DNA from 4 places in the Micromonospora sp. NPDC085948 genome. Region 4 is predicted to be linked to each of the others. Evidence: riboswitches for the same ligand, from Rfam matches in the RefSeq annotation. Region 4 holds a riboswitch; each other region holds the start of a gene.
What was found. Region 4 has a riboswitch for cobalamin ahead of AB0O48_RS34135 (acyl-CoA thioesterase). Riboswitches for the same ligand answer to the same signal wherever they lie in the genome.
Positions count from the first base shown of each region.

Region 1: another riboswitch for cobalamin. It lies ahead of cobN (cobaltochelatase subunit CobN); the one in region 4 lies ahead of AB0O48_RS34135 (acyl-CoA thioesterase).
Region 2: another riboswitch for cobalamin. It lies ahead of bluB (5,6-dimethylbenzimidazole synthase); the one in region 4 lies ahead of AB0O48_RS34135 (acyl-CoA thioesterase).
Region 3: another riboswitch for cobalamin. It lies ahead of AB0O48_RS15530 (ribonucleoside-diphosphate reductase subunit alpha); the one in region 4 lies ahead of AB0O48_RS34135 (acyl-CoA thioesterase).

Region 1 is NZ_JBFBJW010000009.1:99,420-103,118, forward strand. It holds gene AB0O48_RS22700 (inositol monophosphatase family protein) at 1-804, opposite strand, end outside; gene AB0O48_RS22705 (DUF5919 domain-containing protein) at 801-1,061, opposite strand; cobalamin riboswitch at 1,342-1,471, shown strand; gene cobN (cobaltochelatase subunit CobN) at 1,802-3,699, shown strand, end outside.
Region 2 is NZ_JBFBJW010000006.1:147,131-150,829, forward strand. It holds gene AB0O48_RS18080 (vitamin B12-dependent ribonucleotide reductase) at 1-1,683, shown strand, start outside; gene bluB (5,6-dimethylbenzimidazole synthase) at 1,739-2,365, opposite strand; cobalamin riboswitch at 2,394-2,594, opposite strand; gene AB0O48_RS18090 (alpha/beta hydrolase) at 2,690-3,391, opposite strand.
Region 3 is NZ_JBFBJW010000005.1:62,282-65,980, forward strand. It holds gene AB0O48_RS15530 (ribonucleoside-diphosphate reductase subunit alpha) at 1-1,866, opposite strand, end outside; cobalamin riboswitch at 2,062-2,279, opposite strand; gene AB0O48_RS15535 (L-fuconate dehydratase) at 2,844-3,699, shown strand, end outside.
Region 4 is NZ_JBFBJW010000025.1:11,695-15,393, reverse strand. It holds gene AB0O48_RS34140 (copper resistance protein CopC) at 1-1,693, opposite strand, end outside; cobalamin riboswitch at 1,824-2,038, shown strand; gene AB0O48_RS34135 (acyl-CoA thioesterase) at 2,169-2,681, shown strand; gene AB0O48_RS34130 (zinc-dependent alcohol dehydrogenase family protein) at 2,777-3,699, shown strand, end outside.

The sequences.
Region 1 (3,699 bases), on a different contig from region 4:
CATGCCTTCCGCACGTGCGAGTGATCGCTGAACGAGCGTGAGGACGGGCGGTAGGAGCAGCTCGTTGCCGCCGATCGTGGCGACAGCGTGTGCGCTGTGGGGCGTGCCGTCGACGTCGACGACGAGCGCACCGGCCTCTCGGGCGATCACGACGCCCGCGACGGTGTCCCAGGGCTTGTTGTTGAGCATGATGAACGCGTCGATCCTGCCCTGCGCCAACCAGGCGAGGTCGATCGCGGCGGAACCGTGCATGCGGATCCGTTGGACGTGCCGGGTGAGCTGCTCGGTGATGGCGAGTCTCTCGGCGTTCTTCCGGCTGGCGTCGGCACCGACCGCGTAGTCGCCGATGGCGACGACGGCGTCCCGGAGATCGGTGACCTGGCTGGCGCAGATGCGTCGGTTGTCGGCATAGGCGCCGTGCCCCTGAACGGCGTGGTAGCGGGTGCCGAGGAACGGCAGGTCGATGACGCCGAGGACGGCGTCTGTGCCGTGCAGGAGGCCGAGGGAGATCGCGCACAGGGGTGAGCCGTGGACGAAGTTGACGGTGCCGTCGACGGGGTCGAGTGCCCAGGTCAGTTCGGTGGCGTCGCCGCTGCCGCCATACTCCTCGCCGAGGAAACCGATGTCGGGCGCCGTGGCGGCCAGATGCTCGCGAACCGCTCGCTCGATGGCGTAGTCCACCTCGGACGCCATGTCACGGTCACCCTTGAAGGTCAGCGCGCCGGGCTGGAGCGTCCGCATCAGGTCGTGTGCCAGGTCAACGGCCTCCTGTGCGAGGGGGAGGAGGCGGGCGTGGTCGGTCATAGCTGGCGGCTGCGCTCCCAGAGTGAGGTGAACATCTCGTCGAATATCGGGTAGAGGCCGGAGGGACTCGTGTCGCGTTCGATGACCATCGTCGGGCAGTCGACGCCCCGCATCCGCGGTAGGTAGTGCTGGACGACGCAGAGTCGGTCATCAATCAGAAGCACGTTGGCGCGAATGGACTCGTCGTAGACGCCGATGGCCAGGTGGTCTCGGACACCTGCGGGGAGTGCACGCCCGTTTTCTCGGCTGGCTGTCACTGACTCGCCGGCCGCGCCGCTTCGAGCACGAGTAACCCAGGGCTGACCCCGTGGGTGCTGAATCGTCTACGACATCAGCTCCAGAGGGAGTCACACAGACACTCGGCTCCCTCTGCGGGATCACTCCGCCACCGGCCAATCAGCTCGCCGTCTCGTGGTCAGGCAACCCCGCGCACCTATATTTTCCCAGGTCAATGTGATGAGCGGGGCCGGGCGGTGCCAGGGCCGGCGTTGACCGGCGGCGGAGGGGTGTGGCAGCATTCGCGGCCTGACGGCAGTGAAGGAAGTCGGTGCGATTCCGACGCGGTCCCGCCACTGTCACCGGGGAGCGATCCCCCCTCGTGAGTCACGACCGTGTGTCTGCGGTTGGAAGGCCGGGGGAGAGCGTCGATCCGGAAGCCAGGATACTTCGGCCGTCGGGATGTACCCCAGGGCGTGGACACCCGAGGAGGACCCGATGACGCACAGCGTCTCATCCATTGACGATCATCGTCATGAGCCGTTTGGCGGGCACTGCACCGCGCCCACAACCGGCCGGCCCCGCACGTCCCGGCCCGGCCGTCGCGGCGTGTGCCAGACCGCTGGCTTCCGGTACCGCTGACCTGGGCGTCTGGCGCTGACCGGCCCCGACGTCCGCGTCGCTGAGCCCGGCCGAGCCGTCGTACCGGCTGACGCCGCACCCACCCGCTTCGTCCAGGTCGCCTCCGTAGCGGCCAGGGCGTCACTCTCCGGAGCCCGCCGTGCGCATCCTGCTGCTCTCCACCGCCGACACCGACCTGCTGGCCGCCCGCGCCAGCGGCGCCGACTACCGGCTCGCCAACCCCGCGCGGGTCGCCGCCGACGAGGTGTCCGCCCTGCTCGACGGGGTCGACCTCGTCGTCGTACGCCTGCTCGGCGGTCGGCAGGCGTGGCCGGACGGCCTCGCCGCGGTGCTCGCCACCGGTGTGCCGACGGTCGTGCTCGGCGGCGAGGCGCTGCCCGACGCGGAGCTGATGGCCATCTCCACAGTGCCGTCCGGGGTCGTCACCCAGGCGTTGGCGTACCTCGTCGAGGGTGGGCCGGACAACCTCGGGCAGCTCGCCCGGTTCCTCTCCGACACGGTGCTGCTCACCGGCGAGGGGTTCGCCCCGCCCGCGCCCACCCCCGCGTACGGCGTGCACGGCGAACACCCGACCGACCCGCAGCGGCCCACCGTGGGCATCGTCTTCTACCGGGCGCACGCCCTCGCCGGCAACACCGAATTCGTCGACGTCCTCGCGGACGCGGTCCACAACGCCGGCGGCAACCCGGTGCCGATCTTCTGCGGCTCGCTGCGAGGGCTGACCACCGGCGCGGGACCGCTCGGGCTGTTCGCCCGCTGCGACGCGCTGCTGGTCACCGTGCTGGCCGCCGGTGGCGCGGTCGCCGCGGACGCCTCCGGGGGCGGCGACGAGGACGCCTGGGACGTCGGCGCCCTGGCCGCCCTGGACGTGCCGATCATCCAGGCGCTCTGCCTGACCAGCACCCGCGAGCAGTGGGCCGGCAGCGACGCGGGGCTGTCCCCGTTGGACGCGGCGATGCAGGTGGCCATCCCCGAGTTCGACGGCCGGATCGTCAGCGTGCCGTTCTCGTTCAAGCAGATCGACGCCGACGGCCTCTCGGTCTACGCGGCCGACGCCGACCGGGCCGCCCGGGTCGCCGGGATCGCCGTGCGCCACGCCCGGCTGCGGTACGTGCCCAACGCCGACAAGCGGGTCGCCGTGGTGCTCAGCTCGTACCCCACCAAGCACTCCCGGGTCGGCAACGCCGTCGGGCTGGACACCCCGGTCTCGGCGGTCCGACTGCTGGCCGCGTTCGCCGAGGCCGGCTACCACCTGGGCGACGCGCCGGTGCCCGACGACGGCGACGCTCTGATCCACGCTCTGATCGCCGCCGGTGGTCACGACGTGGAGTGGCTCACCCCGGAGCAGCTGGCCGCCGCCGAGGCCCGGATCCCGGGGCAGACCTACCGGCGGTGGTTCGACCAGGTGCCGTCCGAGCTGCGGGAACGGATGCGGGAACACTGGGGTGAGCCGCCCGGCCAGCTCTACACCGAGGGCGGGGACATCGTGCTCGCCGGGCTGCGCTTCGGCAACGTGGTGCTGCTGATCCAACCGCCGCGCGGCTTCGGGGAGAACCCGATCGCCATCTACCACGACCCGGACCTGCCGCCGAGTCACCACTACCTGGCCGCGTACCGCTGGCTGGCCGCCCCGGTCGCCGACGGCGGCTTCGGCGCGGACGCCGTGGTGCACCTGGGCAAGCACGGCACCCTGGAGTGGCTGCCCGGCAAGGGCCTCGGCCTGGCCGCCGACTGCGCCCCCGACGCGGTCCTCGGTGACCTGCCGCTGGTCTACCCGTTCATCGTCAACGACCCCGGCGAGGGCACCCAGGCCAAGCGCCGCGCGCACGCCGTGGTCATCGACCACCTGGTGCCGCCGATGGCCCGCGCCGAGACCTACGGCGACCTGGCCAAACTGGAGCAACTGCTCGACGAGTACGCCACCGTGCAGGCCCTCGACCCGGCGAAGGTGCCCACCGTGCGGGCGCAGATCTGGGACCTCGTCCGCGCGGCGGAGCTGCACCACGACCTGCACGCCGAGGCGATGCCCGACGCGGA
Region 2 (3,699 bases), on a different contig from region 4:
GAGTTCGTCATCACCGCGATGGACATCTCGATCTGCTTCGCGGACTTCCCGACCGAGAAGATCGGCGAGACCTCCCGCGCCTACCGGCAGCTCGGCATCGGCTACGCCAACCTCGGCGCCCTGCTGATGGCCACCGGCCTGCCGTACGACTCGGAGCAGGGCCGCTCGGTCGCCGCGTCGATCACGTCCCTGATGACCGGCACCGCGTACCGCCGCTCCGCCGAGCTGGCCGGCGTCGTCGGCCCGTACGACGGCTACGCCCGCAACGCCGAGCCGCACAAGCGGGTCATGCGCAAGCACGCCGCCGCCAACGACGAGATCAAGCCGACCAGCCCGGTGGCCACCGCGATCGTCCGCGAGGCGACCAAACAGTGGACCCAGGGCAACAAGATCGGCGACAAGTTCGGCTGGCGCAACGCCCAGGCCAGCGTCCTCGCCCCGACGGGCACGATCGGCTTCATGATGGACTGCGACACGACCGGCGTGGAGCCGGACCTGGCGCTTGTCAAGTTCAAGAAGCTGGTCGGCGGCGGCTCGATGCAGATCGTCAACCAGACGGTGCCGCGCGCCCTGCGCAGCCTCGGTTACCCCGAGGAGCAGGTCGAGGCGATCGTCGAGCACATCGCCGACCACGGCCACGTGGTGGACGCCCCGGGCCTCAAGCCGGAGCACTACCCGGTCTTCGACTGCGCCATGGGCGAGCGGACGATCGCCCCGATGGGTCACGTGCGGATGATGGCGGCCATCCAGCCGTTCGTCTCCGGCGCCATCTCCAAGACGGTCAACATGCCGGAGGCGGCCACCGTCGAGGACGTCGAGAAGATCTACTTCGAGGGCTGGAAGCTCGGCCTCAAGGCGCTGGCGATCTACCGGGACAACTGCAAGGTCGGTCAGCCGCTCTCGGTGGCCAAGTCCAACAAGGCCACCGAGCCGGCCGCGGTCGAGGCCGCGCCGGCCGCCGTGGAGAAGGTCATCGAGTACCGGCCGGTGCGTAAGCGCCTGCCGAAGAAGCGCCCGTCCGAGACGGTCAGCTTCTCCGTCGGTGGCGCCGAGGGCTACCTCACCGCGTCGTCCTACCCGGACGACGGCCTCGGCGAGGTCTTCCTGAAGATGTCCAAGCAGGGCTCGACCCTGGCCGGCGTGATGGACGCCTTCTCGGTGGCCATCAGCATCGGCCTGCAGTACGGCGTGCCGCTGGAGACGTTCGTCAGCAAGTTCACCAACATGCGCTTCGAGCCGGCCGGCATGACCGACGACCCGGACGTGCGGATGGCCGCCTCGGTGATGGACTACATCTTCCGTCGCCTGGCGCTGGACTTCCTGCCCTACGAGCGCCGCGCCGAGCTGGGCATCTTCACCGCCTCGGAGCGGGCCGCCCAGTTGCGGGCCGAGGCCGACGCGGAGGCCGCCGCCGTCACCGGCGCGGAGCTCACCGCGATGGCGTCCTCGGCTCCGGTGGAGGCCCCGGCCAAGTCGGAGGCCGTCGCCCAGCCGGCCCAGGAGATGGCCGACGTGGCCGCCGCCAAGCCGGCTCCGAGCGTGGGTTCCAGCACCGAACTGCTGGAGGCCGTGATCGGCAAGGCCGCCGACGCGCCGCTCTGCTTCACCTGCGGTACGAAGATGCGCCCCGCCGGTAGCTGCTACGTCTGCGAGGGCTGCGGCTCCACCAGCGGCTGTAGCTGACACGTCAGCGACGAGCCCCGGGCGTTCGCGCGCCCGGGGCTCGTTTGTGTGCGGGTCACTCGGACCAGCGATCCTGGTGGATCACCGACGACAGCGGACGTCGCTGACGCCAGCCGTGCCGCTCCAGGTCCGGCGTCTCCTCCAGATGGGTGACCGGGCCGAGGCAGAGCCACGCCACCGGGCGGACGGTGGCCGGGATGCCGAGCAGGTCGCGCAGGAACGGCTCCCGGTAGAACGAGACCCAGCCGACCCCGAGCTGCTCGGCGGTTGCGGCCAGCCACAGGTTCTGGATCGCCAGACAGACCGAGTAGAGGCCGGCGTCGGCGATCGCGTGACGGCCGAGCACGGCCGGCCCACCCCGCTCCGGGTCGTACGTGACCACGACCGACAACGTCGACTCTCGTACGCCATCGATCTTTATCCGGGCGAAGCGTTCCGCCGCCGCACCGTCGAGAGTGGCCGCGAAGGTGTCCCGCTCCCGCTCCACGTGCCGGTGGAACTGCTGCCGCAGCTCAGGATCGCGGACCAGGATGAAGTCCCAGGGCTGGGAGAGACCGACGCTCGGCGCGGCGTGCGCCGCCGTGAGGATCCGATCCAACGTATCCGCGGGGATCGGCGCCCCGGTGAACTGGGCACGTACGTCCCGACGGCGGTGGATGGTCTCGTAGAGTCCGTTGTTCAAGGCAGGCTCCCGCTGCGCTCGCGCCCCTGACGGGACGATGACGCGAGGCCGGTCTTCGGACTCCCGGATCTCCGCTGGTCACCCGCCTTCCCAGCCCCTCAGGGCCAGTGGCTGCGTCTGGTACGCGTGGGTGGCAGCTCCCCGGTCACCGCGGCGGGCCCGTGCCGGACTCACACCGGCTTCCCGATTCTCCCCACTCGCGCGGGGCACCTCGCAACGTTTGTGCCATTGCGCAGCATAGCGGCCGCCCCTGCCTACGGGGTGGCGGTCCGTCGCCCGGTCGCATGTCCGGCCGGTCGACGGCCGCTACCCGCGCCGTCTGCCTCAGGCGGAAAGTTCCGCCCGGATCAGCGCGGCCAGCTCGGCGGGCTGAGAAAGGAACGGCGAGTGCGAGGAGTTCATGCGCAACACCCGCTCGGCCCGCTTGGCCATGAGCTCCTGCGCGAAGGGCGGAAGAGCGTTGTCGGCCGCACAAATGAGGTAGGTGCTGGGAATGGTGCGCCACGCGGCCTCGGTCAGCGGCTGCTGCGTCGAGGCCCAGGACTGGAGCCCGAGTCGTGCAACGGCCTGTTCCGCGATTTCCGGATCGACGTCGCTGTAGAAGACCTCTCGGGGCTGCGACGGTTCGATGTGACCCCTGCCCTTCAGGTCCGTCCGCTCGTGAACCTCCCACCACGGCGGAGCAACGCCGCCGGCGGTGGAGAAGAGCGAATCGCCGACATCCGGCTGGAAAGCGGCGAGATAAACGATTCGGCGTACGTTGTCCGCGGCAGCGAGCGCCTCCGTGACTGGTGCGCCACCGTAGGAGTGGGCGACGACCACGACCGGTCCGTCGATGGCGGCGACGGCGGCTTTGACCACGGCCGCGTCGTCGTAGAGGTCCCCGAGGGCAGCGGGGTCGTTGCCGCTACTGGGTAGCGCGACGGTGTGGATGTCGATATCCGGAAACTGCTCGATGAGCGACTGCCAGACCCAGGGCCCGTGCCAGGCACCGTGCACGAGAAGAAGCGACGGAATGCTGTTCAAGATGATGTTCCTGCCCGCATGTATTCAAATGATCGGATCTGGAGTTCGTCGTCGACCACGCCGTCGTGCATCACCGGAGCGCCCCATCTCGACCGAGGACAGCGGAAATATATGCCGCTACTTTTGGGTAGCAAGGCGCGGATGACTATGAGCCGAGCCACAAGCCCGATCGGCGGCGGTGTGCTCGTGATCAACAACACGTTGCCTGGCTCGGGCCGAATCCAAGCTCATTCCCGTATTGCTTGCTGAGCGCCGCTGGATAGCAAACTCGCGCCCGTGGCGGTGCGGTTGTCCGCAATTCCCCCGAC
Region 3 (3,699 bases), on a different contig from region 4:
CTCGCGCTTGAACAGGTTGGACACCTGCGGCTCGATGCACTCGTAGCACCCGGCGATCGAGGCGATGGTCGCGGTCGGCGCGACCGCCACGAGCAGCGAGTTGCGCAGCCCGTCCGTCGCAACCCGCTGGCGCAGCGCGTCCCAGCGCGCGGTCTGCGTACCCTCGACACCCCACAGGTCCGGTTGGAGCTGGCCCCGCGCGGCCCGGGTCTGCGGGTACGCCGGGTGCGCGCCGAAGCGACGCGCCAGGTCGGCGGAGGTCTCCAGCGCGGTCAGGTACAACTCCTCGCTGATCCGGGTGGACAGCTCCCGCGCGGCCGGTGAGTCGAACGGCAGCCGCAGCGCGAAGAAGACGTCCTGAAGGCCCATCAGCCCGAGCCCCACCGGCCGCCAGCGGGGGTTGCTCGCCGCCGCCTGCTCGGTCGGGTAGTAGTTGATGTCGATGACCCGGTCCAGGAAGGTCACGGCGGTACGGACGGTGGCGCGCAGCCGCTCCCAGTCGATGCCGCCGTCGCTGAGGTGCGCGGCGAGGTTCACCGAGCCGAGGTTGCACACGGCGGTCTCGGCGTCGCTGGACACCTCGATGATCTCGGTGCACAGGTTGGACAGGTGCACCACGTTGCCGTCCTCGGCGGTCTGGTTGCACAGTCGGTTCGCGGCGTCCTTGAAGGTCATCCACCCGTTGCCGGTCTGGGCGAGGGTGCGCATCATCTTGCCGTACAGCTCCCGCGCCGGGACCTGCCGCACGTGGCGGCCCTGCGTCTCGGCCTGCCGGTACGCGGCGTCGAACCGCTCCCCCCACAGGTCGGGCAGCTCGGGTACCTCGTGCGGGTCGAACAGTGACCACATCTCGTCGGCCTCGACCCGGCGCATGAACTCGTCCGGGATCCAGTTGGCCAGGTTGAGGTTGTGGGTGCGGCGGGCGTCCTCGCCGGTGTTGTCCCGCAGTTGCAGGAACTCCTCGATGTCCGGGTGCCACGGTTCCAGATAGACGCAGGCCGCGCCCTTGCGCCGGCCGCCCTGGTTGACCGCGGCGACGCTCGCGTCCAGTGTGCGCAGCCACGGCACGATCCCGTTGGACTGCCCGTTGGTGCCGCGGATCAGTGCACCCCTGGACCGGACCCGGGAGTACGCGATGCCGATGCCGCCGGCGAACTTGGACAGGTTGGCGACCTGGGCGTACCGCTGGTAGATGGAGTCCAACTCGTCGCGCGGAGAGTCGACCAGATAGCAGGAGGACATCTGGGTGTGTCGGGTGCCGGAGTTGAACAGTGTCGGCGAGCTGGGCAGATAGGCCAGGCTGGACATCAGCCGGTAGAAGCCGACCGCCTCGTCCGGCGTCTGGGACAGCCCGCAGGCCACCCGGAGCAGCCAGTACTGCGGGGTCTCCAGCACCAGCCGGCTGGTGGGGTGACGCAGCAGGTACCTGTCGTACACCGTGCGCAGGCCGAAGTACTCGAATCGTCGGTCGCCGTCGGGATCGACAGCGTGGTCGAGCATCGGGGCGTGGGCGGCGACGAACGCGGCGGTGTCGTCGGCGACCAGGCCCTCGGCGTGGCCGATCCGGATCGCCGCGCTGAACGAGGTGACGCCCTGTCGACGCACCTCCTTGTCGACGTAGCCGGACAGCAGCCGGGCGGCGAGGCGCGAGTACTGCGGTTCCTCACCGATCATCTCGGCGGCGGTCTGGATGGAGAGCCGGTCCAGCTCGGCCGTCGTCGCGCCGTCGTACAGGCCGCTGATCGTGCGGGTGGCGACCCGCATCGGGTCGACGTCGGCCAGGTCGTCGGCCCACCGCTCGACCGCACGGACGATCTTGTTGACGTCCACGGACTCGGTGGTGCCGTTGCGCTTGCGCACCTGCATCGGCGTGCGCCGGACGGCCGCGTCGCCGCTGACCGGGACTGCCTCGGTGACTGTCACCACTCACTCCTCGCGAGTTCGAGACCTGATGGCCCCTCGAACGCGTGGAGACGGACACCAACGGACGCCACGCCGGCACGGCGTGGGTCAGGTGGCGTCGGCCGTCCCACGCGGCCTCGGACCGCCGCCCACCCGGGTGCGGGTACGCGGCGCGCTGGCAGGTCTTCGGACTCGTGGGCACGACCGGGTTGGCCGGTCTCCTACTGGCCGTCGCTTCCCAGACCGCTTCGTGGCCCAGTGCTTCTGACGGCTGTCGTTCCCACTCACCGCTGCGGGACAGTCCCGGATTTCCACCGGGTTCCCTCTTGCCTCGACCACTCCGGATGAGCGGCCGAACCAGCTGCGTTCGACACCATATATAGGGACGCTGCGGTTGTCACACCCCACATGTCGGTCTCGGGCGTGTCGACGGCGACCTCCGTGACGGTCATCACCGGCCACGCCGACCAGGCCGAGTCGCGCCGGGGCGCGGTGGACCGACACCCGCGCGGCGCGCGGTACACGAGCAGGTGTCGACATTCGGAAAGGTGTGATGTATTAAGTCTTTAGATGTAAGGATCCCTACCTATACTTAGGCGTCAATGTAGTTATCCGGAGTGGACATCTAATCTTCTGAACCACTCCTCATATCTCGCACCACCGTCCCCATCGGGCCGGCGGTGCCGCAGCAGTGCCCGGGCCGACGACGAGGTGCCGCCCGTCGAAGGTGCCTACCAGCGCGGCGAATGTTGGTACCACCGCATTCAGGGCTCGCGGATCGGGTACGGCGATCACGGGGACCGCGCACCGACGAATCTCCAGCACGAAGAAACATTGGATGTCTTCGATACCCGACGGATCGACGTCGTTGACGCGTCGGATCGACCCTCCGTATACTCCCAGAGATCATCTGATCTTTAGCCTAACCGGGCGAGGAGCGCATGCCGCAGATCACCGCCGTCACTGTCGAGGACGTCCGCTTCCCCACCTCCCTGACCGCTGACGGCTCCGACGCCATGAACAAGGACGGCGACTACTCGGCGGCCTACGTCGTCCTGCACACCGACGGCGTCGACAGCAGCGGTGCGCCACTCGCGGGCCACGGCCTGACCTTCACCATCGGCCGGGGCAACGACATCGTCGTCGCGGCGGCCGTCCATCAGGCACAGCGCCTCGTCGGCGTGGACGTCGCGACGATGGCGGCGGACATGGGCGCGGTCTACCGTCTGCTCACCTCCGACTCGCAACTACGCTGGCTCGGCCCGGAGAAGGGTGTCGTGCACCTGTCGCTGGCCGCCGTCCTCAACGCGTCGTGGGATCTGGTCGCCCGGGTCGCCGACAAGCCGCTGTGGCGGCTGCTCGTCGACATGTCCCCCGAGCAGCTCGTCGACATCGCGGACCTGCGCTACCTGTCCGACGCGCTGACCCGGGACGAGGCGCTGGCCATCCTGCGGGCCAAGGAGAGCACGAAGGCGGCCCGTCTCGCCGAGCTCGACCGGACCGGCTACCCCGCCTACACCACCTCGGCAGGCTGGCTCGGCTACGGCGACGACAAGCTGCGCCGGCTGTGCCAGGAGGCGGTGGACACCGGCTACGGCTACGTCAAGCTGAAGGTGGGCGCCAACCTCGACGACGACATCCGCCGGTGCGGCATCGCCCGGGAGATCCTCGGTCCGGACCGCAACCTGATGATCGACGCCAACCAGGTGTGGGACGTCGGTCAGGCCATCGAGTGGGTCAAGGCCCTGGCGCAGTTCGAGCCACTGTGGATCGAGGAGCCGACCAGCCCCGACGACA
Region 4 (3,699 bases):
CGGGCACGGTGTGGTCGACGCCCAGCACGAGCGGAATCTGCGTGTCGTTGGTCGCGGTGACGGAGAAGTCGGCGTAGACGCGGTAGCCGCCGGGCCGGGCCAGTGTCAGGGGGACGCTCCAGGTGCCGTCGGCCGCCATCGTCGGGTGCAGGTGCTGATAGCCGGACAGGTCGCGGCCGACCACGATCAGGTGCAACGGCTTGTCGTGGACGACCGCGAAGCGGGTCGCCGGTTGCCGGTCGGTCCCGACGATGCGGAACCGGTAGTCCGCGCGTACCCCGGGCGGTTGGGACCGCTCCAGTGGTTGCAGGGTGTAGCCGCCGGCGCTGACCGTCGTCCCGGTCGCCAGCGTCTCGCCCGTCGCGCCGTCACCGCGATGCGTGTGCGGCCCGGTGCCCGCCGGGTGTTGGTGCCCGTCGTTCGCGGCGCCCTCCTGGCCCGGGGCGGGCGGACCGCCCGCGGGCTGCCGGGCGCTGCGGTCCGCCGGGTTCCCGTCGCCGGTCCCGATGCGGGCCAGACCGAACCCGGCCAGCAGAGCGATCACCAGCCCGCCGACGAGCAGGGCAAGGTGGGTGTTGCTCAGCCGGGATCCGGGCGCTGCGGCGGCGAGATCCGTGTCGGGCCGTGCTCCGGGCTCGACCGTGGGCTCGCCGTCCGTACCGGCGACGGTTTGATCGGTCGGCGTCGGATCGACCGCGACGCCCGTGCGGGCCGTGACGACCGCGTTGCCCTTGCGTGCCGCCGGCACGGTGGTGGGCCGCCGCTTGTCGCCCGGAGCCGGCGCGACGACGGTCCTGCGACCGTCGGCCTTGCCACCGCCGATGGTCTTGCCGCCGGTGGCCCTGGCGCCGGCGGCCGGGCCGGTGCCGGCCTTGTTCGTGGGACGGGCACCACCGCCGCGTCGACCGGAGGTCGCCGGCGAGGTGCGGCCCCGGCCGGTGGGTCTGCGGGTGGAAGCCGATCGGCGACGCCAGAAGATGTACGCGGCCACCGCCCCGGCCGCCGCGACCACCACCGCCCAGCCGGCCAAGGCCACCGTTCCGAAGCCGCTCTCCTCGGTGGACCCGGTCGACGGAGCCGCCGCAGCCGGCGGGTTGGACGGATCGTCCGCGGTGGTCGGCACCGCCGAGGCCTGCCCGGACGTGTTGTGCTGCTCGGTGGCGGCCACCAGCGCCGGGTCCGGTTGGGTCGACGGCGGGCTCCACCCCTTCGGCGCCGCGGCCACCCGCCCGTCGTAGCGGAAGGTCAGGGTGCCCCGCACGGTGTCGCCGTCCGAGGCGACCGACAGGTAGCTCACCGAATACTGGCCCTTGGCGGGCAGGTGGGCGACGGTCACCACCGCGGGGAACCCCGTCGTGTACTCCCGTGGCTCGAACTGCCCGTTGACCAGGAAGTACTCCCGTACCGGCTTCTCCAGCGGCTTCGGCTCCCCCTGCGACCAGCCGTCGTCGACCCGGGTGCCGTCCGGGGCGGTGACCGTGAAGAACGCGTTGGCGGCGGCCTTCTCGGTGAAGTAGAGCCGCACCGCCGTGAACGGCTCGCGCACGGTGGAGCCGCCCGCCGGTGTGGAGTCGGCGAGGGTCCCGTGAGCCGCGGCGGGTTGGGCGGACGCGAGCAGGGCGACCGCCGAGGCGAGGAGGAACGCGAGGAGGCCCGAGATCACCCGCCCGCAAGTCTGGGGGAGACGACGCATCTGGATATCCTCACCCTCGCGAGACTTTTTTCAAGAGGTGGCGATCTTCTTCCTCCGACGACAAAAGTTGACGACGAGGTCGCGGGCCGTCGCAGCGGGACGCCCCGGGTGGACACATTCCCTGGCCAGCTATGCTGCCGACGGCGCTGGTTCGCCCCGTCGTGACCGGCTGGGCGTCGCAAGAGGGAACCCGGTGGAAATCCGGGGCTGCCCCGCAGCGGTGAGTGGGAACGACCGCCGTCATCAGCACTGGGCCAACGGCCTGGGAAGCGACGGCCAGTAGGGGACCGGCGCGACCGGTCAGGCCCGCGAGTCCGAAGACCTGCCGGCGCCGCGTACACAACCGTGTGCGCTGCCGTCGGCCTCGCGGGTGGGCTGAGCGGGTGACGGGCCGTGCGTGTGGCGCACGGCCAGGTCCTCGTCAGCGCGTGTCCGCGACCCGGCGGTGTGGTTTCCCGAGGGACGGACTACCGCTGTGCACGACACCACCACGATCGCCGGCCGAGCGCCGTCGGCGTCGCACCTGACCCTGTCGCAGATCATGGACCAGCACCACACCAACCTGATGGGTACGGTGCACGGCGGCCGGATCCTCAACCTCATCGACTCCGTCGCCGGTGTGGTCGCCGCCCGGCACTCCGACGGGCCGGCGGTGACCGCTGCCATCGACGAGACGGCGTTCCTCCGCGCGGTGCGGGTCGGTGACGTCGTACACGTCGATGCCCGGATCACCTGGGCCGGCCGCAGCTCGATGGAGGTCGCCGTCAAGGTGACCGCCGACCGGTGGGACCGGGCGGTGCCGCCCACCGACGTGGCCACCGCCCACCTGGTCATGGTCGCCATCGACGACGACGGTCAGCCTCGTACGGTGCCGCCGCTGCTGCCGGAGACCGACGGGGACCGGCGACGGTACCGGGAGGCGGAGATCCGCCGGGAGCACCGGCTGGCGCTGCGACGCGCGTTGCTCGACGGCGCCGACGACGCCTGACGCGCCCGTTGTGACGGTGGCCGGTCCGAGAACCCGCCCCACCGCCGATCCGGTCGGATAGCGTCCACGAGAGGCCCCGATCACGGAGAGTGTGGATGGCGATGCGCGCTGCGGTGCTGCGGGAGTTCGACGTTCCGCTGACGATCGAGGAGATCGACCAACCCAGCCCCGAGCGCGGGCAGGCGCTGGTGCGGATCGTCGCCAGCGGGGTCAACCCGCTCGACACGAAGATCCAGGCGGGAAAGGCCGCGCACGCACGCATCCAGCTCCCCGCGGTGCTCGGCCTGGACCTCGCCGGCGTCGTCGCGGCGGTCGGTGCGGAGGTGACCGACCTCGCGCCGGGAGACGAGGTGTACGGGCTGTGCGGGGGCGTGGGCGACCTCCAGGGTTCGCTTGCCGAGTACGCCGCCGTGGACACCCGACTCCTGGCCCGCAAGCCGAACACCCTCTCCATGCGGGAGGCCGCCGCGTTACCCCTGGCGGCGATCACCTCCTGGGAGGGGCTTGTCGACCGGGCCGGGGTCCGGGCCGGCCAGAAGGTGCTGGTGCACGGCGGCGCCGGTGGCGTCGGTTACGTGAGCGTCCAACTCGCCCAGGCGCGCGGCGCCGCGGCGTACGCCACGGGTGGGCCGGCGAGCATGTCTCTGATCGAGAGCCTGGGCGCGGTAGCGATCGACTACACCTCGACAAGCGTCGAGGAGTACGTGCAGAGGTACACCGACGGTGCCGGGTTCGACATCATCGCCGACAACGTGGGCGGCGCGACCCTCGACGCGTCGTTCGCGGCGGTGCGCACCTATCACGGCCACGTGGTCAGCGCGTTGGGCTGGGGGTCGCACTCGCTCGCCCCGCTGTCGTTCCGGGGAGCGACCTATTCCGGGGTGTTCACTCTGCTGCCGCTGCTGACCGGGCAGGGCCGCGAACACCAGGGCGACATTCTGCGCGAGGTCGCGGCGCTGGCCGACGCCGGCATGTTGCGCCCGCGACTGGATCCACGCACGTTCACGCTCGACACGGT